Regions from separate parts of the Janthinobacterium sp. GW823-FHT01H08 genome, predicted to be linked through region 4. Evidence: predicted binding sites of a transcription regulator. Region 4 holds the regulator's gene; each other region holds the start of a gene.
The links. The regulator FNR, encoded in region 4, switches genes on or off when oxygen is low (the NO sensors DNR and NnrR bind a similar motif). The targets are predictions, from matches to a motif close to TTGATNNNNATCAA.
Positions count from the first base shown of each region.

Region 1: ubiU (ubiquinone anaerobic biosynthesis protein UbiU) is a predicted target of FNR. The motif match lies at 4,288-4,301, and genes of this name have one in related genera.
Region 2: AC3RCG_RS25810 (universal stress protein) is a predicted target of FNR. The motif match lies at 2,140-2,153, and genes of this name have one in related genera.
Region 3: AC3RCG_RS21625 (universal stress protein) is a predicted target of FNR. The motif match lies at 1,267-1,280, and genes of this name have one in related genera.

Region 1 is NZ_CM179504.1:2,533,232-2,539,021, reverse strand. Features, by position in the region: gene AC3RCG_RS11390 (substrate-binding periplasmic protein) at 255-1,124, opposite strand; gene AC3RCG_RS11385 (heavy-metal-associated domain-containing protein) at 1,373-1,636, shown strand; gene ubiT (ubiquinone anaerobic biosynthesis accessory factor UbiT) at 1,659-2,141, opposite strand; gene ubiV (ubiquinone anaerobic biosynthesis protein UbiV) at 2,212-3,108, opposite strand; gene ubiU (ubiquinone anaerobic biosynthesis protein UbiU) at 3,187-4,224, opposite strand; gene AC3RCG_RS11365 (hypothetical protein) at 4,386-4,802, shown strand; gene AC3RCG_RS11360 (ribonucleoside triphosphate reductase) at 4,921-5,790, shown strand, end outside.
Region 2 is NZ_CM179504.1:5,750,050-5,755,839, reverse strand. Features, by position in the region: gene AC3RCG_RS25820 (NADP-dependent malic enzyme) at 1-148, shown strand, start outside; gene AC3RCG_RS25815 (hypothetical protein) at 200-1,069, opposite strand; gene AC3RCG_RS25810 (universal stress protein) at 1,139-1,975, opposite strand; gene AC3RCG_RS25805 (class I SAM-dependent methyltransferase) at 2,387-3,202, shown strand; gene AC3RCG_RS25800 (hypothetical protein) at 3,209-3,709, opposite strand; gene AC3RCG_RS25795 (M56 family metallopeptidase) at 3,774-4,520, opposite strand; gene AC3RCG_RS25790 (GNAT family N-acetyltransferase) at 4,528-4,944, opposite strand; gene AC3RCG_RS25785 (Imm10 family immunity protein) at 5,092-5,484, shown strand; gene AC3RCG_RS25780 (NnrU family protein) at 5,554-5,790, shown strand, end outside.
Region 3 is NZ_CM179504.1:4,810,466-4,816,255, forward strand. Features, by position in the region: gene AC3RCG_RS21615 (chemotaxis protein CheA) at 1-41, opposite strand, end outside; gene AC3RCG_RS21620 (protein phosphatase CheZ) at 41-895, opposite strand; gene AC3RCG_RS21625 (universal stress protein) at 1,362-1,829, shown strand; gene AC3RCG_RS21630 (response regulator) at 1,984-2,628, shown strand; gene AC3RCG_RS21635 (Crp/Fnr family transcriptional regulator) at 2,965-3,771, shown strand; gene hemP (hemin uptake protein HemP) at 4,023-4,220, shown strand; gene AC3RCG_RS21645 (hypothetical protein) at 4,306-4,632, shown strand; gene AC3RCG_RS21650 (DUF2325 domain-containing protein) at 4,681-5,790, shown strand, end outside.
Region 4 is NZ_CM179504.1:289,447-295,236, reverse strand. Features, by position in the region: gene AC3RCG_RS01250 (response regulator) at 1-738, opposite strand, end outside; gene fnr (fumarate/nitrate reduction transcriptional regulator Fnr) at 978-1,736, shown strand; gene AC3RCG_RS01240 (FixH family protein) at 1,863-2,387, opposite strand; gene ccoG (cytochrome c oxidase accessory protein CcoG) at 2,534-3,916, opposite strand; gene ccoP (cytochrome-c oxidase, cbb3-type subunit III) at 3,921-4,841, opposite strand; gene AC3RCG_RS01225 (cbb3-type cytochrome oxidase subunit 3) at 4,834-5,034, opposite strand; gene ccoO (cytochrome-c oxidase, cbb3-type subunit II) at 5,036-5,650, opposite strand; gene ccoN (cytochrome-c oxidase, cbb3-type subunit I) at 5,666-5,790, opposite strand, start outside.

The DNA of each region.
Region 1 (5,790 bases), 2.2 Mb from region 4:
AGATAACGGATGGTTACAAGGGAGCACAGCGTTCGGTGGCTGGCGGCGGCTTGCCGTTGAACGGGCGCACGGGTCCGCACGACAGCCGCCATGGCGGCTATCGCTGGGAAAGTATTGCAAAGTGTTGCAAAGTAGAATGATGTTCGGCGAAAATTTTATAAGTGTCAACAGGTGTTCTGTTGAACTCGCTTTGCGTTTCCTCAAACATCCTGCGCACGATTGAAGCAGTCGTTTGACATAGCTCAACTAAACCATTAGTAATGATTTGGACGATACCAAAGTGCCTTGCGCGCCAGCGGCGTCTCCTCCGGCAGGTCCGGATTGACGAGCTCCAGTACGTAACGCCGGGACAGATTCAGGCCCTGCGCGAGACGGCCGAAATGGCGCTGGAACAGCTGCGCAAAGCTGCCATCGGCCAGCATGGTTTCCAGTCCCAGTTCAATGTGGCGCGCCAGTTCCGGCCGGTGCTTGCCGACAAAAAAGTACAGTGCGGCCGGGTAACGGATGACCAGATGGGTGTCTAGCGCCAGCGGCAATTGCGCGTGGCTGGCCAGCTCGCTTTGGGCCTCGATCACGGAGCGGGGAAAGTAGTCGATGCGCCCCGCCGCGAGCTGCTGGAACAGGCCTTCGTAGGTGCTCGAGGTATCGAGGCGCAAGCCGTTCGCCTGCAGGATGGCGCAGTCGGGCCAGTCGCGCATCTGGCCGGCAGACAGCCGCGCCAGGGCGGCGACGCTGCGCACGCCGCGCAGCAGCTGCGTCTGGCGGGCATGGATCAGGGCCACGCGCCAGCCGATCAGGCCGCGGTCGATCGGTATGCGCACCGGCAGCAATTGCGTTTCGCGCGCCCGGCTCGTCATGGCCCAGACGACATCGACGCTGCCCGACGCCATGGCGATTTCCTGCATGGCGCGCGTCTGCACCATGCGCAGTGCGGAGCGGCGCAAGGCATAGGCATGGCCCGACCGCGACAGCGCCATTTGCAGCAAGGCCGTCACATAACCTTGCTGCGGATCATCGAGCGCCTGGTGGCGCGGATACACGAGCTGCAGCGGCGGCGACGTGCCGGCGGCGGCAGCGCCCAACGGCCACAGGGCGGCAAGCTTGAGCAGGGGGCGGCGCTGCATGGCCCCTCCTTTCCAGCGCTTTCATCAGCGTTCTTATCAGAATGACAGTATCGCGCAGCAGGGCACGCTTGTCGACTGGATTATGGAAACTGTGTACAAAACAACAGCAATTCAGGCGGAAGTGGAGCGGTGCAAATTAATCCAGATCAATAAAACCGTAAATAGAAAATAAATCTTGCGTGCTGCTCTGGACGGCATGCGCGCCCCTCGCCTACGCTGTTTTTTTATCTGAAAAACAAGAGGACCACATGCAGACAGCGCGCTTGAATATTATTGGAATGGATCACGAAGGCTGCGCCGACAGATTGACGGGCGCACTTGAGGCCGTCACAGGCGTGGCCACCGTCTGCGTCTCGCTGGCGCGCCACGGCGCCACGGTGCAATTCGACGAACGCCTGGCCACGCAGGAACGTTTGCTGACCGCCGTCAACGACGCCGGCTTCATGGGCGAGGCGTCCGATGAAGAACAATTGCCATCGTGCAGCGGCGCCTGCGGCCACTGCCGCCACTGAGCGCCCGCCTCCCCTTTTCCGCTCAGCCTCCCCGCGCGCCCCGGTCGCGCAAATGCGCCAGCACGCGACGCGGTCCCAGCGACTGCAGGTCGAACGGCGGCAATTCGATGGCATCGAGCGTATTCTTGAACAGCAAGCCCAGCTCCGTATCGCCTTCCAGGCTCAAACGGCGGCTGAAGAACAAGGTGTCCGGATCTTCCTGGCGCCGGGCCAGCAGCATCAAGTCATGCACGCTGGCGGCGATGCACAGGTCCGGCACGTCGACATAGCGTTCGGCCACGAACACCGTGCCCTGCCACTCAAAATCGAAGGCGATACCGGCGTCCAGCAAGCGCAAGCGCAGGCTGCGCCCCTCCAGGCTGCAGCGCACGTCGTCGGGCAATTGCGGCGCCAGCAGGCGGTTCAAGCCTTGCACGAACAGCCAGGAGGCGGGATACGGCGGCAGCTTGGACAGCAATTCGGCCAGCGGTTCGGGCAGCCGGTACGACACGGCGGGCTTGCTCATGGCAGGCTTGGCCGGGACCGGGACCGGCAATCTTTCCAGTTGATCTTGCATGTTCTTCCTTTCGATGCGTTCAATGGGCGGCGTGCTGTTCCATGCCGGGCTGGCCGTGCCAATAGCCGTCGCAGGCGCCGGCCGGCTGGCAGGCCGCCAGCTGGGCCTGGGCGCCGATGCCGCTGACCTGCCCCCGGCGGGCGCGGTCGAAGATGGCGATCACCTGTTCCGTATGCATGGCTTGCGGACTGATGCGCGCCACCGACACGCCCATGTCGCGCATGGCGTCGAGTTCGCGCACCAGGTTGTAGACGAGCGCCGACTGCGTCTGCGTGCCATTGAGTACGAGGAAGGGCACTTCGTCGCGCGTGCGCAGCAGCAGGCCGTCCGGCTCTTCCAGGCAGCTGTAGCCGCAGTCGTCCTTCGGCAGGTTGCGGTTGCGCGCCGTGAAGCAGCGCGCGGAAAACGCCAGCGGCATGCGTCCGTAGGCAAACACTTCCGTCTCCAGCCCTTCCGGTTTCTGGCGCTGCATCTCGGCCAGCGCCGTCTGTCCCATTTCCAGCGGCATCACCCAGCGCCGCGCACCGAGGCGCGCCATCAGTTGCAGGCTGGGGCCATTGAACAGGTTCAAATGGGGGCCGGCGACGAAGGATGCGCCCTTTTCCATGCAATGCACGGCGCCCATGTCGTTGGCCTCGACGCCGTAGCGCCCATTGCCCGTGATGCGGCGCAGGGTGGCCAGTTCGGCGCCCGCCTCGATCAGCGCCTGCGTCGACAGCACCACTTCCTTGCCGGCGGCGGCCAGCATGTCGGCGATATCGAGCCAGTCGGCCAGGCGCAGCTCATGCCGGCGCGAGCAGACGGTTTCGCCCAGGTACACGATATCGACGGCGGTGCCGGCGATCTGCTGGTAAAACTCGAAGACGGTGGCGCGCGGCCAGTAGTACAGCAAGGGACCCAAAGAGAGTTTTAGCATGCCTTTTCCAATATTTTTTTAAGTGACAAAACCGTAGCGAGCGGCTCGCGGCGGGGCCGAGAAGCGCAGCAGGTTTTGCTATTTCCAGGAGCGGTGATAGGCGCCAAGCGTGTGCTGCTGGCCTTCAGCCAGCTTGTCCATGGCCGCCATCCAGCCCGGCTTGACGGCGTAGCGCGCATTGCCTTCGCGGCAGGCGTCGATCGCCTCGCGCCACACGCGCGTCACCTGCGCCACATACGCAGGGCTGCGCTGGCGCCCTTCGATCTTCACGGCGCGCACGCCCATGGCGATCAGCTGCGGCAGCAGCGCCAGCGTGTTCAGGCTGGCCGGCTCCTCGATGGCGTAATACTCTTCGTCGTTGACTTCGAAACGCCCCTTGCACAGGGTCGGATAGCTGGCGTTTTCGCCCGGTGCGTAGCGGTCGATCAGCACGCCGTTCAGGCGCGATTCGAGGCCGTTCGGCGTTTCCAGCCAGCGCACGGATTTCGCCGGCGAGCACACGCCGTGCGTGTTCGGCGCCTCGCCCGTCGCATACGACGACAGCGCGCAGCGCCCTTCGACCATCACGCACAGGCTGCCGAAGCCGAAGACCTCGATCTCGACGTCCGTCTTGCTGATCAGTTGCTCGACCTGCGCCATCGACAGCACGCGCGGCAGCACGGCGCGGGCGATGCCGAAGTGTTCCTGGTAAAAATTGATCGCTTCGTAGTTGGTGGCCGAGCCTTGCACGGACAGGTGCAGGCGCAGCTGCGGGTGATGCTCGCTTGCATACGCCATCAAGCCCGGATCGGCGACGATCATGGCGTCGATGCCGGCTTGCGCGGCGCGGTCGATGGCGCTGCGCCACACGGCCCAGTTGTGCGGCTGCGGATAGGTATTCAGCGCCAGCAGCACCTTGCGTCCATATTGGTGGGCGTAGCGCACGCCCTCGGCGATGGCCTTTTCGTCGAAATTGAGGCCGGCGAAATTGCGTGCATTGGTGGCGTCGCGAAAACCCAGGTACACGGTGTCGGCGCCATTGTCGACGGCCGCTTTCAAGGCGGGCAGGCTGCCGGCGGGGCAGACCAGTTCCAGCGGTCCGGCCACGCGGGTGGCGGTGGTTGATTCAAGCATCATGGTGTTCACAGTCCTGTATCGGCTCAGGGTGCAGACTATAGCCCCGCCCATACCGCCCAGTCCTTGACACAGGTGAAGGAATGCATGCATGGCTGGCGCGCGTTCAACTTGCTTGACCTGGCTGTAAAATGCCCCACTTTTTCCCTATCCGATTGCCCGCCATGACCCGCAAACCGCTGCTGATTTTCCTGCTCACCCTGTTCCTCACCGCGCTGCAGGTGCAGTGGGCCGGCCCGCCCGATGGCTATGACGCAGGGACCATCTCCGTGCTGTCGCCGGAAGTGCTGGGCGCGTATCCGGGCGTGCTGCTGCTGTTCCTGCTGGCCGTGTTCGCGCGCCGCAAGATGCCGCTGCTGCGTCAGGCCGCCATCTGCACGGGCCTGCTGGCCGTCTACTGGCTGCTGGCGAACTACGTCACCTTCGACGCGCGCGTGGCCAGCTGGAGCACCTACACGCCGCTGGAAATCTGGACGCACGTGCTGCCCGCCTCCGTCGCCAGCGTGGCCGCCTGCGGCGCCGCGTTCTTTTGCGCGAGCTGGCTGATCCTGCGCGAAACGCGCTGGAACAAAAGCGGCTGACGTGGATTTTTCACCTGCATCAAGGATTCGTCACGCAACTGCACGCGCCCTTTGACGCCACTATATTTAGTGATTAATCTCCATAAAAACACCGCATGTTGTGTTTATTGGAGGTTTCATGACGACAAATGCAGTTTCCCCCACACGCGGCCAGGTCGATGTCGCCGCGTCCATCAATGAATATCTGGACCGGCGCGACTGGCGTGTCAACGCCAACGCCAACCAGGGTTACTCGCTGGGCGGCCTGATACTCAATGTATCGGGCAAGGTCATCGCCAACTACTGGCTGGACCAGGTGTATCCGCCGGAAGTGGGCGCGGCGCACCGCGAAGCGGCCCTGCACATCCACGACCTCGACATCCTGGCCGGTTATTGCGCCGGCTGGTCGCTGCGCACCCTGCTGCACGAAGGCTTGAACGGCGTGCCGGGCAAGATCGAATCGGGCCCGCCCAAGCACATGTCGAGCGCCATCGGCCAGATCGTCAACTTCCTCGGCACCCTGCAAAACGAGTGGGCCGGCGCGCAGGCGTTCAGCTCCTTCGATACCTATATGGCGCCCTACATCCGCAAGGACAGCCTGCGCTACGAAGACGTGCGCCAGTACATGCAGGAGCTGATCTTCAACCTCAACGTGCCATCGCGCTGGGGCACGCAGACGCCGTTCACCAACCTCACCTTCGACTGGGTCTGCCCGGACGACCTGCGCGAGCAGATTCCCGTCATCGCCGGCCGGGAAATGGACTTCAGCTATGGCGAGCTGCAGGCGGAGATGGACATGATCAACCGCGCCTACATCGAGATCATGATGGCGGGCGACGCCAAGGGCAGGGTCTTCACCTTCCCCATCCCCACCTATAACATCACCGAGGATTTCGACTGGCATAGCGAAAACGCGGAACGCCTGTTCGAAATGACGGCCCGCTACGGCCTGCCCTACTTCCAGAACTTCATCAATTCGGAACTCAAGCCGAACATGATCCGCTCCATG
Region 2 (5,790 bases), 670 kb from region 4:
GGCGGCCGGCAACGGCATCGCCGTGGGTCCGATCCTGCTCGGCTGCGCCAAGCCCGTGCACATTCTGACGCCATCGGCCACCGTGCGCCGCATCGTCAACATGACGGCCTTGTGCGTGGTCGACGCAGTGGCCCAGCGTAAGGTCTAAGCGTTAGCTGCACATGAAAAGCCGCCCCATCCGCAAGGAGGGGCGGCTTTTTTACGTCGGTTGCACGGGCAGGGCCGTGGCGGCCGGATGGCGGCGCAGGTAATAGTGGCGGTACAGCATGATCTCGCCCCATACCAGCAGCAGCGCGACCAGCGCGAACAGGCACAGCGTGATCTTGAGCGAATTGAAATACGCGCCGGCCTGGCGCTTGATGGCGTCGACGAAAATCATCGGCACTGACTTGTCGAGTTTGCTGAAGTCGGCCTGCCGCGCCACGTCGGTGGTCAGGCGCACGGCCAGGTCGGTGCCCAGCGCGGCCAGCTCGCCCGTCGCCTGGCCACGGAAGTTGGCGCCCTTGAGCGCTTCGCCGAGCAGGCCGACCCTGGCGATCAGCTGTTCCTGCAGCACTTGCGTCAGCAGCACGCTGCCGCGGCGCAGGATGAATTCATTGATCCAGCGCGCCTTGCTGCGTTCCCAGTAGCTGCTGGACGTGGGCTGGTAATACATGCCTTGCACGAAGGGTTCGAGCAGGCTGCGCACGCTGATGGGCTGGCCCGGGGCGATCAGCTTGACCTGCTGCTCCAGGTAGACGCGCAGCGCCGGCATCTGCGCTTCGACCACCGGCTGCAGGTCGCGCTCGAGGGCCTGATTGACCATGCGGTGTGCGCTGTGCACGGCGCCAAACCCGCCGCCGAGGAGCGGCAGCGCGAGCAGGATCAATACATAGCTGAGCTTGGCGGCCACATGCCAGGCGCGCGGACGGCGCACGAGCAGGCATTTTCTGGCCAGCTGGTAGCAGATGCCGAGCGCCAGCACAAAGCCGAGCATGCCATACAGCAGCATCGATGGCAGGGCGGTCCACAGCAGTTCGCTGCCGAACGGCGCCAGGGTGCTGCCCCAATTGATCAGTTGTTGCTTCATGTAAATTGCCTTGAAGTAAGTAATCAGGCAATTATAGCTATTTAATAAATAGACATGGCGCGCTTGACCTCAATGCGCCATCAGCACGGGCAGTGTCATCTGGCGCAGCACGGTTTCCGTCACGCCGCCCAGCAGGATTTCGCGGAAGCGCGCGTGGCCGTAGCCGCCCATCACCAGCAGGTCCGCATGCACTTCGGCGGCCATGGCCAGCAGCGCCGCGCCGATGTCGGCCGTGGTGATGGCCGAGCGCACTTCGACGGGCACGCCATGGCGGCTCAGGTAGGCGGCGATGTCGGCGCCCGGGTGGCGCGCCGGCTGCGCGTGGCCGGCCGGCGGGTGCAGCAGCGCCAGCACCACCAGGCGCGCCGCGCGCAGCAGCGGCAGGGCGTGGCCGATGGCGCGCGTCGCCTCCATGCTGCCATCCCAGGCCACCACCACCGTGTTGTCCACTTGCGCGAATTGGCCGCTGCGCGGCACGATCAGCACGGGACGCGCCGCATTCAGCATCACATAGGGCACCAGGTCGCTCATGGCGCCGGGCAGCGCCTCGAGGTCGTCGTGCTGGCTGAGCACCGTCAGATCGCTGTAGCGGGCGCTGACGGCCATGCCGCCATCCTCATCGTCTTCGATCAGGCGCCGCTCGAGCGAGACGGCGCCGGCCTGGCGCGCCAGTGTTTCAAACTGGGCCAGCGCCTGTTCCGCCTGCCCGTGCAGGGCATTGATCTGCGCCGCCACGGCGCCGCCGCGCATGCCGCGGTTGTTTTCCAGGGTAAAGCGCGACACGCCCGTCATGGCCGCGCCGATCAGGTGCGCCTGGTGCGCGTGCGCCAGCCGCGCCGCGATGGCGATGCGCTGCGGCGCATGGCGCGACAGGTCGGCGTGGACGAGGATGGATTTGTAAGCCATGGTGTCATTCGCTAGTCAGGATGGCAACAAGGCTAGAACGGCAACACGGGCAAGTCCAGCATTGCCGTGCCGGCGGGCGGTTTTCTTATGCGGGGCTTGACGTGGGTCAAAAAAATATGGACGAGGGCCTTTCGCAAGGCGATAGCCAGGAGATTGCGAGCTGTTTGATGTGCATCAAAATGCGGGGTCCGCCACCAGCCATAATGGCATTGAACTCCTTGTCCTTCCAGTGGTCTGCATCGGCGCCGGCGCCATCTGTCCGGCACTTCTTTGTGTGACGCAACAACGCTGGCCGTGGCGGGAGTTCACTTCTCGGGCTTCCAGGCCTTCTCGTATTCTTTTCGGCCAGCACGCGCAGTGTGGCGCCTTGCCTGGAGTCATGCTACATTCGCGTCCTGTTTTTCTGAAAGGATGACGATGCCTTTAGGTAATAACGGTAACAACTTCTTGCAGCACAATCAGCAAGCCTGGGATGCCCAGGCTGCACGGAACAGCCCGTGGTCGCAACCCGTCGACAGCGCCACCATCGCCGCGGCCCGTGCCGGGCAGTGGCAAATCCATCTGACGCCCGGTCCCTTGCCGGCCGGCTGGCTGGGCGAGGTGCGCGGCAAGCGCATCCTGTGCCTGGCCGGTGCCGGCGGGCAGCAGGCGCCCGTGCTGGCTGCCGCCGGCGCGCACGTCACCGTCTTCGATCTGTCTGAACAGCAACTGGCGCAAGACCGCATGGTGGCCGAACGCGACGGCTTGCAACTGGCCACCGTCCAGGGCGATATGCGCGATCTGGCCTGCTTTGCCGACGCCAGCTTCGATGTCATCATCCACCCCGTGTCGAACCAGTACGTGCCCGATATCGCCCCCGTGTGGCGCGAATGCGCGCGCGTGCTGGCCGATGGCGGCGTGCTGCTGAGCAGTTTCTTTAACCCAGCCGTCTTCATCGGCGACCGCGATCCGCAATGGGCACAGCAGGGCTTGATACGGCCACGTTTCGTGCTGCCGTATTCGGATGTGGAGGATATGGATGCCGATGCGCTGGCGGCGCGCATGGAAAAGGGCGAGGCGCTGGTCTTCGGCCACGGCCTGGACAGCCAGATCGGCGGCCAGCTGGCGGCGGGCTTCGTGCTGGCCGGTTACCACGAGGAAATGCATCCCCACCCGCGCTTTGAAATTGAAAAATTCCTGCCCAGCTTTATTGCCACGCGGGCCGTCAGGCTGGCGCGCGCGCTATAGCGATCATTAGTTGTACGGCTGCAAGTCCAGCCAGACGGCGTACGACAGGCGCTTGCCGTTCCACAGGCCGCCGCCGCGGATGACGGCGTCGCACGAGGTCAGCTGGCCCACCAGATCCATGCGGCCCAGGTTGCGGCGCAGGCGCAGGGCGTCGTTGTGCGACAGGTAGCCCACCAGCAGGCCGTCGATGAAGACGGCGATGGCCTTGTCCTGGAACGGATTGGCATCGTCGCAGACGAGCAGGGCCAGGCATTTTTCTTCCGCGTTGCCGGGGCCGTGTTCGCCGGCCAGCTTGGCGATGGCGGGTTGGTACATCGCTTCGTTTTCCACTTCCGACGCAAAGCGCCCCTCGTCGCTCCAGTGGTGCGCCGGTGCGCCCGCAGGGATCGCCGGCACGTACTGGCGCACGGACACGAGTGGCTTGTGCAGCGGTTTGACGGGCGTGCGGCCGCTGAAGACGTAGTACAGCAGGGCGATGACGATCACGATGGCAAGCAGGTAAAGCATGGTATCTCTCTGATTTCTAAGGGGGAAGCCGGGATCGCGGGCATGCCGCGCGGCGTTGCCGCTACTATAGCAAGTTCGCCGCCCGGTCCCGGGTAAATCTGGCCATCAGATGACGCCGCCGGCGCAGCGCCAGCGGATCGTTCAGCACGATGGGCGAGGCGCCCGTCAAGCCCGAATAATACTGGCCGTGCCGGCGCAGGACGAAGGCATAGTCGTGCAGCGCGTGGCCGCGTGCCAGCATGCGCGCATCGCAATCGACCTCGATGGCAAAGCGCAGCCGGTGCAGCTGCCACCACAGGGGCACATTCCACGGCATGATCACGATCAAGCCGTAGGCCAGGGCCAGCAACTGCGGATCGCGCGTGGCCAGCCGGCATTGTGCATGCGCCAGCAGCAGCGCTTGTTGTTGGGGAGGAATCAGTTGCAGCCAGACGGGCATCACGATGCGCGGCCGCAGCAGTCCCGCCACGCAGGGGCCGATGCCGCCGCTCAAGTACACTGGCGTGCCCAGCAGCGATGTTTTCTGCCAGCGCCGCTGGTGCGACAGCAGCCAGATGCTGCGTAGCGCCAGCAGCAAGAGTATGCCGCTCGATAAGGCAAACCAGCCCAGTTTCAGCTGCGCCTGCTCCGACGGCATGGCCGCCAGCACGCCGGGCAGCCACGCCAGGGGCAAGATGACGGACGCGGCGATGGCCGCCAGCCACAGCCAGCGTGTCGTGCGCCCGCGCCGTTGCCGCGCGCGCTCGGCGCGCCAGGCGGCAGCGCTCAACAGCAGCGCCAGCACCATGCAGCACAGCAGCCAGACCGGCATCGGGCGCCTAACGTTTCAGCGCCATGCCGACGGAGGCGGGCGCCGTATGCTTGAAACCGAACTGCGCATACAGGTCTTGCGCCTGGCCATCGGCGATCAGGCTGACGTACGCGCTTTCCGGCACGTCGCTGTCGATGAACTGGCGGATTTCGCGCATGATCAGCTTGCCCAAGCCCTTGCCCTGGTGGGCCGGCAGCACGGCGATATCGACGACCTGGTAAAAACAGCCGCCATCGCCGATGACCCTGCCCATGCCGACGACCTCGTCGCCATGCAGCACTTGCACGGCAAACAGGGAATTCGGCAAGCCCTTGGCCGCCGCCTCCGCGGTTTTTGCGCTCAGCCCGGCGGCGACGCGCAGCTGCTGATAGGTGGCGATGGAGGGAATGGCCAGGCGGGTGGTGTAGGGCGATGCGGCAGTCAAGACGGTCTCCTGTGCAATATGGATGGAATGGCCATTATAGGCGGCGAGCGCGGCCGGCGGCGGCACGCTTTATTCGCCGCGCCCTATGTCGTGCGCGGCGCTTTTGCGCTATGGTGGCGTCATTCATTTATTTGTTGAAAGCATGCCATGTCCGCAGGATTTACCGCCACCGAGTTGTCCGTCATCCATGAAGACGACGCCCTGATCACCACCCTGGCCGCGCCAGCGGGCAAAGGCGAGCCCGTCTACCTGATGCTGCAGCGCGCCGATGAATACGACGAGCAGGACGTCGCTACGGGCATGGACGAACCGTATATTGAATATGGCGGCCAGGAATTTGCGTGGTATGGCCACATGCACGCCGTGATCCTGCATCCGAACCGCCTGTCCGTGCAGATGGATGCCGAGGCCGCCATGCAGATGGATGACGACGGCCAGATCGACGTGCGTTTCAACTTGACGCCCGAGCGCTACGCCCAGCTGCAGCAGGCGCTGCGCACCACGTTCGAGGGCTGCGACTACTATCGCGAAGAACGTTGATCTGCGCGGACGGCGCCGGCCACGGCGTCGCGTATGCTCGATAGCGGGCATTGACTGGGGGAGAATAAGATGACGGTGCTGATACTCGGTTTGCTGCTGTTCCTGGGCTTGCACTCGGTACGCATCGTCGCCGACGGCTGGCGCAGCGCCCAGCTGGCTCGCCTCGGCGAAAAGCGCTGGAAGGGGCTGTACTCGCTCGTGGCGTTTGCCGGCCTGGGCCTGATCATCTGGGGTTACTCCCTGGCGCGCCAGCAGCCGCAGGTGCTGTGGACGCCGCCCATGGGCTTGCGCCACGCCAGCGGCCTG
Region 3 (5,790 bases), 1.6 Mb from region 4:
TCCATCGCCTCAACGACGAAATCCTTGAGCATATCGTCCATTAGAATCCCAAATCCGCAAGAAGGTCGTCTACATTATCCTGGTCCAGCGCCACCGACGGCACGGACGGGCCCTGCATCAGCGGCACCGGCTTTTGCGCCAGTTTCTCGCGCACCTCGGCCGGCGCGTTGTCGCGCAACAGCTGGGCCAGTTCGTTTTCCACGGTCTTGGTGATGTTGACCACTTTTTTGATCAGCTGGCCCGTGATGTCCTGGAAGTCCTGCGCCATCATGATTTCCAGCAAGCGCGCTTTTTCCGCTTCCGTCGCTTCGGCAACGGCTTGCGCGAACTGGCGCGAGTCGCCGGCCAGGGCCTTGAATTCTTCCAGGCTCAGCTTGCCGTCGAACAGCGCCGTCCAGCGGCCATCCATGTCCTTGGCTTTCTTCGACAGCACATCCTGCGCCGGCATGCCTTCGTCGAGCGTGTTCAGGACCTTGTTGGCGGCCTGCTCGGTCAGGGTGGCGACGTATTCCAGGCGGTCCTGGGCGTCGACGATCTGCGACGACGCTTCCGTCAGCGCCTTGTCGTAGCCCAGTTCGCGCAGCGAATCGTGCAGCAGGCGCACGATGCCGCCCAGACGCTCGAACATCGGCTTGTCGGACTGGTCGACGGGATCGGCCGCGTCGCCAGACGCCTCGGCGCCGGCCACAGGCAGCGCTTCCGCCTCGGCGACCACGGGCTCGGCGGCTGCCGGCACGGCGGCGTTGGCCGACACCGAGTCGAACAGCGCGTCGAAATCGTCCTCCGCAATCACGGCGGGAGCGGGCGCGGCGGCAGGCGCGGGCTGAGCCGCGGCCGCACTTTGCGCAGATACTTCATCGAATAATGCGTCGAAATCATCAGCGGCGTTGGTCATATCCCTGCTTCTCCATAATTTGTCAAAATTCCGCCTGAACTGTGCGTTTTACAGACTGATACCCACAATTTCTCGATTAAGATGATTTGAGGCAATACCGCTGCGATGGTGCGAGTGTAGCAGGGCGCCGCCCTGTTGGTAAATCTCAAAACGCGCTTCCTGGTGCAAAGCTGGCCTACAAGAGCTTTTCCACAAGGAAATATGTGTTCCAGCTGTTGTATTTTGAAATACTACCATTGGCGTGCGTGCAAGACCACGCACAGCAGAAGAAATCCTGCTTCCGGGCGTCTGCGCAACAGCGTCACATGGACATCGTTGCAGCTACACACGATCTTTCTGCCAATGTTGTCTATACTGAAGGTGCAGTTGTATTGATAATTATCAAGTCTTTGCATGAATACAATGCTGCCGCCGCGTCTACAATAAGAGGCGTTGCGCGCGCTCAGTCACCGCCAAAGGACCTGCCATGTATAAGAAAATTCTGATCGCCACCGATGGCTCCACCGTCTCCAACCTGACGGCCTGCGCCGGCGTTGCTTTTGCCGAACAGATGCACGCCGACATCCTTGCCTTGTATGTGGCGCCCGAATACCAGTACCCGGTGTACATCGAAATCATTCCGCCAAGCTATCCCAGCGAGGAGGAGTACCGCATCGCCATGCGCAAGGCCGGCGCCGACCACTGGCAGCCCATCCTCGACGCGGCCGCCAAGCGCGGCCTGGAAGCGACGGGCCTGACGGCCTTTTCCGACAGCCCGGCCCTGAAGATCGTGGAAGTGGCGCAATTGCAGCATTGCGATCTGATTTTCATGGGTTCGCATGGCCGCAGCGGCTGGGGGCAATTGCTGTTGGGCAGCGTGACCAATAAAGTGCTGTCGCACTCGAAATTGCCCGTGCTCGTGCATAGGCTGATCAAGGAACCCCTGTCCGAATAAGAGGTCACATGACCACCGGGGCCGCCGTTGCCGGCATATGCAGAAAAAGGCATAATGCGGCCGCCTCAGTTAAAATGACAACGTTTCTCGTTTCTCAACATTTGATTGTCCGGTGACGGACAGAGCAGATTTCACGCATCCAGATTGCCCGCCTATGATACGTATTGTAATTGCCGACGACCACACCATCATGCGAGAAGGCTTGAAGCGCATCCTTGACGGCGCGCCGGATATCGATATCGTGGGCGAAGCCATCGACGGCTTTGAAGTACTCAATCAGGTGCGCCAGGGCGGCTTCGACCTGCTGCTGCTCGACCTGTCAATGCCGGGCCGCAGCGGCGTCGACCTGATCCGGCAAATCCGCAGCGAGGCGCCCAAGCTGGCCATCCTGATCCTCACCATGCACGAGGAAGAACAATATGCGGTGCGCGCCATCCGCGCCGGCGCACAAGGCTATCTGACCAAGGAAAGCGCTGGCACCCAGCTCGTGGGCGCCATTCACAAGGTGGCATCGGGACGCCCCTACATCAGCGCCGAGGTGGCCGAGCAGCTCGTGCTCAACATCATGATGCCGAATGAAAGCTTGCTGCACAAACAGTTATCGGACCGCGAGTTCGAAGTCTTTTCCCTGCTGGTGGCGGGCAAGTCGATCACGGAAATCGCCAACAACCTGCACCTGAGCGTGAAGACGGTGAGTACGCACAAGACGCGCATCATGCAAAAAATGGGCATGAGTTCGCTGTCCGAAATGGTGCAGTACGCCGTGGCGCACCGCCTGCTCTCCCCCTTCAAGACGTAAGCCCGGCGGCGCGCGCCCGCGCGTCGACCGTAGGAACAATCCTACTCCCCCTACCGTAGCTCCTACTGCCATATTCAGCCACTGCTGATATTAATTGCATATGGTTGTTGGCATACTGAAACCAGTAATCAAGTTGCTGGGAAGTTATTTCATCACACAGCAAGTCGTCAGCGAATTGAGCTTTACCAGCCTGGACGCGCGCCGCCCTTTCCCTGCCCGCCGTCTGCGCACCCTGTCATTCAACTCTGAACTACCTGTCACCAGGAGATGAACATGCTGTCCACGCAAACGCCCGAAACCCGCGCCGCCGCCCCATCGCTGGCCCCCTCTTCCCCGATGGAAGCAGGGCGCCAGCGCCAGGGGCGGCTATGGTCGAACCTGAAGGAAGTATGCGATCTGCTGCATATCTCCAGCGCCTGCACCATCGCCGCCGACGAACTGCTGTTCCAGCACGTGCAATTCAAGACGGGCCAGCGCGTGCATACCATCGGCCAACCGTTCGACACCTTGTACATCGTCAATTCGGGCTTCCTGAAAACCGTGCTCATCGACGAATTCGGCAATGAACAGGTACTGAGCTTTCCCATGAAGGGCGACATGCTGGGCGTCGACGGCATCCACTCGCGCCACTACTCCTCGGAAGCGGTGGCACTGTCCGACTGCGACCTGATCTTGTTGCCGTTCAAGAAGCTGACGGCGCTGGGACGTGTTCACCTGGAACTGGAAAACGTCATGTACGGCGTGATGAGCCGCGAACTGGTGCGCGAACAGGCGATGATCGGCATGCTGGGCGCCCTGAGCGCCGAGGCCCGCGTGGCGCGCTTCCTCGTCTCGCTGGCCGACCGCTTCGCGCAGATGGGCTATTCGAGCAAGCTGTTCAACCTGCGCATGACGCGCCACGAAATCGGCAGCTACCTGGGCCTGACCCTGGAAACGGTGAGCCGCACTTTGTCCGCCTTCAATGAAATCGGCCTGATCTCGGTTGACCAGCGCACCATCGGCATCAAGGATCCGGACGCCCTGAAAACCCTGCGCCGCTTGCCGCCGTCGCGCTCGCGCGCCAAGCAGCTGGCTGCCGCCAAGCTCAAGGCCGACACCACCGCCGCCGCGGCCGCCTCGGCGCAATTGCTGGCCACGATTTAACGCCATCCCGATTTCTTCCAGCTTGGCACAGGCTTGACCCGACCAAGGCGCGCACCGCCTTGCCGGGTCTTTTTTGCTGCCGCTCCCCTTCCATGCCGCGCCAGTGGCCGTCTTCGCGCAGCGCCATGCTCCACGCTGCCATCCCATCGCAAAAAAGCACGGCTTGCGCATAAATAAGCCTTGCTTTTCGGGCCACATTCAACAATAATGCAAATACGAATCATTCTCAACTGAGATAAAGAAAGCCCAACATGCAAAGCTCAAAACCAGCCTTGATCCAGGATGCCGCTACCGCCCACGTCCGTCCTCCCGTCAGCATGGCCCAGCCGGCGCGCCGCATTACCAGCGAAGCGCTGCTGCAGCAGGGCCGCGAAGTGGAGATTGAGCACAGCGGCAAGATCTATCGCCTGCGCGTCACCCAATTGAACAAGCTGATCCTGACTGCCTGAAGCAGCACGGCAGCCAGTCACCACGCTCGCCAGCCAGTCGCGCCCCGTGCGCGCAGCCAGCCAAACCACCGCACAGGAGTGTTTGATGGCGAACGACCGACCTTCCCCGATGTTTCCTTCCCCGCAAGGCCAGCAGCCTGAATTGCTGCTGTCGGCCGTGCTGCACCTGATGTCGCACTACCATGCGGACAGTCCCTGCGAGAAACTGGCCGCAGTCATCGAACGCCACCTGCAAGCGCTGGCCGGCTCGCCCGGCCTCGGCCCCGTGCTGCAAGCGACTTGCCAGCAACTGTCGCAGCAATGGGCCACCCTGGTGGCGCTGCACCGGCCCGCGCCGCCGAAGACCACCTTGCTCGAGCGCCTGGCACGCATGCTGAGCGCCAGACGTCCTGCCTCGCCGCTGCCGCACTAATTTCTATTTCTCTTCCACCGCTGCCCCACCGCCCAACAGGATATCGCCATGTGTGACAAAGACCAGTCCCTGCCCGTCATCAGCAATTGCGCCCACGCCGACACGGAAACGGCCGCGCTCGCTTCGCGCCGCCGCCGGCTGTGGGAACTGTCGCATACCTGCCATTGCCCGCTGGTCGGCGTGGGCTTGCCCTTGGGCTACCTGCGCAAACTGGTGGGCAAGATGACGGGCGGGCGCGTGCTGGCCGACGACTACGAAGTGCACGTGGGCGCCGTGACGGAATGCGGCGCGCGCAACCGCCTGTCCGAAGCGCTGCAAAAGGAACTCGAACGCCGCTACGCTCCCGTGATCCTGCGCTTTCGCGGCGCCAAGACCACGGAACAGGTAGCGCAACTGTGGCGCACGGCCGTCGCCAACGGCGACGTGTCGGGCGCCTTCTGGGCCGGCCTGACGCACCCGCGCTGCGACGCCGAGCTGGAAGAGCAGATGTGCCGCGACTTGCACATGATCCAGCACCAGGCCGGCGCCTGCGTGCGCGCCGACATGGGCAAATTTACGGCCTTGCAGGAAGAAAATGCGCGCCTGACGCAGGAACTGGCCAAGCTGCAGCAGCGCAGCCAGGCCGCACTGACGGAAAAAACGGGCGAACTGGAACGCCAGGAAGCCGTGCTGCTGCGCACGCGGGCCGAGTCCATCGGCAAGGATAGCGTGATCGACGGCTTGCGCGCGGAACTGGCGCAATTGCAGGCGGCCGTCCCGGCGCTGGAATCGCGCACGCGCCTGGTCGAACGCCTGGCGCAAATGGATGAGCGCGAAAAGGAACTGCGCCAGCAAATCGCGGAATTGAAACAGGCCCAGCCGCGCCCTGCCGCCGCCGTGCCGCCACCGGCGCCCAAGCTGGAAGTGCCGACCGGCGGCAAGCTGAAAATGCCGATCCGCCTCGTCGATCAAAGCGTCTTGTGCGTGGGCGGACGCAGCGGCAATGTCGCCACCTACCGCGCCCTGATCGAGCGGGTCGGCGCGCAGTTCGCCCACCACGACGGCGGCCTGGAAGACAATGCCAACCTGCTCGACTCGAGCCTGGCGGCGGCCGACCTGGTGATTTGCCAGACGGGCTGCATCAGCCACAGCGCCTACTGGCGCGTGAAGGATTATTGC
Region 4 (5,790 bases):
GGTGCTGACCATGGTGCCTTCGCCATCGTCCTTCAGCAGCCGGGTGGTCGTCAGGTTGGCGTTCGGCAGGCGCGGCTGCAGCAAACGGCTGGTGTCGGGATGCAGCACATAGCGCGGCACGGCGCCGCGCGTGAGGACGAAGTAATAGCCGCTCTTGCCGATCTTTTCCGAGCGCAACCTCCCCAGCAGGTTATCCTTGTACAGGCGCAGCACGCCGATCACCACGCCGGCCACCTGGCCATCGGCGCCCAGCACGGGCGCGACCATCTGCACGATGGGCATGCCGCTCGATTTGCCCAGCATCGGCTCGGTGATCATGGGCTGGCGCGTGCGCAGCACGGTCTGGAAATACTCGCGCTCGGCGACGTTGATGCCGGCGCGCCCCGCCACTTCCGGCATGTCGGCCACGACGGCGCCGTGCGCGTCGAGCACCAGCACGTCGTCGAACAGCACCAGCATCGAGCGGCGCGAATAGTATTCGCGCAATTGGGCGGGCTGGGTGATCAGTTCTGGCGGCTGCTGCCGGGCCGTCAGGGTGACGATCTGCAGCAGCATGCCCAGCTTGTCGTCGAGCTCGGCGGCGGTGCGGCTGATCAGGGACGACTGCTGGCTCAACAGTACCTTGGTGAAATCGTCGCGCATGTGCTGCACCTGGATCATGGTGACCAGCGCGATCATGGCGATCGAGGTCAGGCTGGTGGCCAGCGCGACTTTTGCTTTGATGCCGAGAGGCTTCATGATTTCCTTTTCAGTACCGGGCGGCACAGGCGGCAGATAATGCTGTCAGGAATTTTCCTATCAATACCCCAGCTTGGCAAGCGCCGCCACGCAAATTGCCCTCTCCGCATGGGCTTTTGACGATGTTGCCATATAATTAAAGTCGGAACGTCGTTTATTCAGCGAAATTGCGGTGAAATTGGCACACGGCAACCCTGTATGCAGTAAACTTGTTGTTGCATTTTCTAAAAGGTACCGACATGACTGAAGCGCTACTCACTCCAACCTCGCCCACAGTGACCGTGGAAGCGTTGCGTGCGCGATGCTCGACCTGCAGCATGCATCAATTGTGTCTGCCGATGGGCCTCGACGTGGGCGACATGGACAGACTGGACCAGATCATTGGCCGCCGCCGCAAGATCGTGCGCGGCGCTTCGCTGTTCCGCATCGGCGACTCGTTCCAGAACCTGTATGCGATCCGTCTGGGCCACTTCAAGACCTACCAGATCAATCCGGGCGGCGAAGAGCAGGTGACGGGTTTCCAGATGGCGGGCGAACTGCTGGGCATGGACGCCATCAGCGCCGACCGCCACCACTGTAATGCGGTGGCGCTGGAAGACAGCGAAGTGTGTGAAATCCCGTTTTCCAGCCTGGAACAATTGCTGGGCAATATGCCGACCCTGCTGCGCCATTTCCACCGCATGATGAGCCAGGAAATCACGCGCGAGCAAAGTGTCATGCTGTTGCTGGGCAACATGCAGGCGACGCAGCGTTTTGCCGCCTTTATCGTCAACCTGGCGTCGCGCTATGAAGCGCGCGGCTATTCGGCCAGCAAATTTCAGTTGCGCATGTCGCGCGAGGAAATCGGCAACTACCTGGGCCTGACCATCGAAAGCGTCAGCCGTTTATTGTCGAAATTCAAGAAGGAAGGCTGGCTGCGCGTTTCCAACCGTGAGATCGAGATCTTGCAGCCGGCCAAGTTAAAAGCTATTACAGCCGGCACCGACGTCTGCAAGTAACAGCACCGTCAAAACCTACTGCGCGTCGTGCTTTGCGGCCTGCGATGCTCGCTGTGCTATAGCACAGCTGTGCTTCTCAGCCACAAATCACTGCCGCTCGCTACGGTTTTTTCCCGGCGCTGTACGTTATAGCTCTTCATCCGCGTGCAGCGCGATGCTGCGTTGCACAGGCCAGGTCCAGATGCCGGACAGGCGCCACTCGCGTTTGTCGTTTTCCACCAGCACTTGCCAGCGGCTGCGCTCGAGCATCGGCAGCGTCACGGAAAAATTGCCGGCCGCATCGGGTTGCACCAGCAGCTTGATATCCTTTTCCGGCAGGGTCGCATGCGCCAGGTGCAGCTGCAAAGGCCCCTGGTACGCCTTGCCGAAGCTGTGCACGGAGCCGCTGAGGCGCGCTGCAGCGACGTCATACGACAGGGTCGTATCCATGGCCAGGTCGCTGGCGATCGTGTCGCGCTTCAAATCCTGGTTGATCGCCTTGCCCTGCTTGTAATAGTCGCCCACCACCAGCGCGTCGGGCTGCGTAAACGCGATATAGCCCATGAAGCTGCCGACGACCACGGACAGGCCGGGACCGATCATCAGCAGCCATGGCCAGCGATGCTTGTACCAGGGGGCAACGGGAGGTTGCAGTTTCAGACTGTCGGACATTGTGTTCTCCTTGGGGGTGGACCCTTTGGGTCCGACTCCAGCTTTTGCTTCCGGGTTGAAAATCAAGTGACCCTAACGCATGATTGATGATACCCCTACGGCGAAATAACGGGGTCGGACCCGGAGGGGCCGACCCCAAATCAACGTCACCGCGGCACGATGAACACCGCGCTTTCGCGCACATGCAGCGACGGGTCGTCCAGCGAGTGCAATTCGATCGCAATCTTGTTCGAGCCCTTCTCGCCGACGCCGTGCGGCACGCGCAGGCGGATCGGCCAGCCCAGCGTTTCCGTCGGCTGCAAGGTCACTTCGTCGCGCGTCAGCAAGGTCAGACCCGGCAAGCCGGAAGCGCTGATTTTGAAATGCTGGCTTTGCTCCGAGGTGTTCATGATCTGCAGACGATAGACGTTTTCGATCATGCCGTCTTCCACCTCGCGTCCCATCGAACCGCGGTCGCGGATCACGTCCATCTTCAGGGGCGTGCGCAGGGCCAGCGAGGTACACACGGCGATGATGATCAGGGCCAGGATGGACGTGTAGATCAGCACGCGCGGGCGCATGGCGCGCTGGCGGATCTGCTTCGAATTGAAGTTGTTTTCCATCGCATGGTCGGTGCTGTAGCGTATCAGGCCACGCGGCCGCTCGACCTTGTCCATCACCGTATTGCAGGCATCGACGCAGGCGGCGCAGCCGATGCATTCATACTGCAGGCCGTTGCGGATATCGATACCGGTCGGACACACCTGCACGCACAGGGTGCAATCGATGCAGTCGCCCAGCTTGTCGTTGTTGCCGGCCTTCTTGCTCATGGCGCCGCGTGGTTCGCCGCGCTTGGCATCGTAGGTGATGATCAGCGTGTCCTGGTCGAACATGGCGCTCTGGAAGCGCGCGTAGGGGCACATGTATTTGCACACCTGCTCGCGCAGCCAGCCCGCGTTGCCGTAGGTTGCCAGGCTGTAGAACAAGACCCAGAACCATTCCCAGGGACCGAAATTGAGGGTGGTCACCTCGCGCGCCAGTTCCTTGATCGGCGTGAAGTAGCCGACAAAGGTAAAGCCCGTCCACAGGGCGATGGCGCCCCATACCAGGTGCTTGGCCGTCTTCTTGAACGCCTTGCGCACGGAGGGGCCCTGCTTGTCGAGGGCCATGCGCGCGCTGCGCGTGCCCTCGATGCGGCGTTCGACCCACAGGAAGATTTCCGTGTATACCGTTTGCGGGCAAGAAAACCCGCACCACACCCGCCCGGCAATGGCCGTGACGAGGAATAACAAATACGCACAGATGATCAGCAGGGCCGCCAGATAGATGAAATCCTGGGGCCACAGCACGACGCCGAAAATGTAGAACTTGCGCGTGGTCAAATCGAACAGCAGGGCTTGCCTGCCATTCCAGGTCAACCACGGCAAGCCGTAGAACGCGAGCTGGGTAAGCCATACGCATACCCATCGCCAGGTAGCGTAGCGTCCTTTGGCCTCGCGAGGGTAGATTTGCTCGCGGGCCGCATACATCTTGATGACTTGAGGTTCCATTACATCATTTCACGGGCGTCTGGGGATTCGACAGGCTCCAGACATACGCCGACAGCACGTGTACCTTGGATTCGCCGAGGAAGTCGCTGAAGGCCGGCATGGTGTTGTTGCGACCCTTGCGCACGGTTTCCATGATGGTATCGGCGCTGCCGCCGTACAGCCAGATCTTGTCCGTCAGGTTAGGCGCGCCGAGCATCTGGTTGCCCTTCGCATCGGCACCGTGACAGGCCATGCAGGCGCCGAACTTGGCCTTGCCCAGCACGGACTTGACGGGGTCCGACGTGGAACCGGACAGACTCAGCACGTAATGGGCCACGTTCTCGACATCTTTTTCGGAACCGAGCGCGGCGCCCATCGGCGGCATCTGCCCATTGCGGCCATGCATGATGGTGGTCTTGATGATGTCGGGATCACCGCCATACAGCCAGTCCTTGTCCGTCAGGTTGGGGAAGCCCTTGTTGCCGCGGGCATCCGAACCGTGGCACTGCGCGCAGTAGGTCAGGAACAGACGCTGGCCGATCGCTTGCGCCTGCGGATCGGCGGCCACCGTCTTCAAGTCCTGGCTCAGGTACTTGTTGAACAGGGGGCCGTAGTCGGCTTCCGCCTTCTTCAGCTCTTCCTCGTACTGGCCCGTCGATTTCCAGCCCAGGCTGCCGGCGTAGGTGCCCAGGCCCGGGTACAGGAACAGGTAGGCCAGCGCGAAGACGATGGTGATGTAGAACAGCCACATCCACCAGCGCGGCATCGGCGTATTGAGTTCCTTCAAGTCCTCGTCCCACACGTGGCCCGTGGTGCCGTCGGCGGGGGCGCCGGCGGCCACTTTCACTTTCGACTGCGAGTACAGCAGCACGCCGCAGCCGATGATGCCCAGCAGGGACAGCACGACGATGTAGATATTCCAGAAGCCATTGGTAAAGTCAGCCATGGTTGCGCTCCCCTTGTGCCGGCGCGGCATCGGCCGGATAGTCGAGCGCCTCGTCGGCGAACGGCAGGCGTGCCGCCGCGTCGAAGTCGCCATTGCTGCGGCTGAACGTCCACCACAGGATGCCCACGAATGTCATAAAGGAAACCACCGTCATGACGCTGCTGGCGCTGTCAAACAGGTTTTCGATTGCCATGCTAATTCCTTGTTTTGATTAATGTACCGAGGCCTTGCAGATAGGCGACCAGGGCGTCTTCTTCCGTCTTGTCCTGCAGCTGCGCGGGGCCGGCGGCGATCTCTTCGTCGCTGTACGGCTGGCCCAGGCGTTTCAGGGCGCGCATCTTCGGCATGATGTCGTCAGGCACCAGCTTGGTCTTCGCCAGCCATGGGTAGGCCGGCATGTTCGACTCGGGCACCACGTCGCGCGGGTTGTTCAAGTGCGTGCGGTGCCATTCGTCGCTGTAGCGGGCGCCCACGCGGGCCAGGTCCGGCCCCGTGCGCTTGGAACCCCACTGGAACGGACGGTCGTAGACGAACTCGCCGGCGACCGAATAGTGGCCATAGCGTTCCGTTTCCGCGCGCAGCGGACGCACCATCTGCGAGTGGCAGTTGTAGCAGCCTTCGCGCACGTAGATGTCGCGGCCCGCCAGGCGCAGCGGCGAATACGGCTTCAGGCCGGCGACGGGCTCCGTCGTGCTCTTCTGGAAGAACAGGGGGACGATCTCGACGGCGCCGCCGATGCTGATCACCACCGTGACCAGGGCGATCAGCAGCCAGGGGTTTTTCTCAATCCATGCATGTGAAAATTTCATTTGCTTTCGCTCCTATCAGGCGTGCGCCGCGTTCAGTTCCGGAATGCGGGCGACGGGGAGTTTGCTGCCGCGCAGAGTCATCCAGGTGTTGTAGCCCATGATGCACATACCCGACAGGTACAGCAGGCCGCCGGCCACGC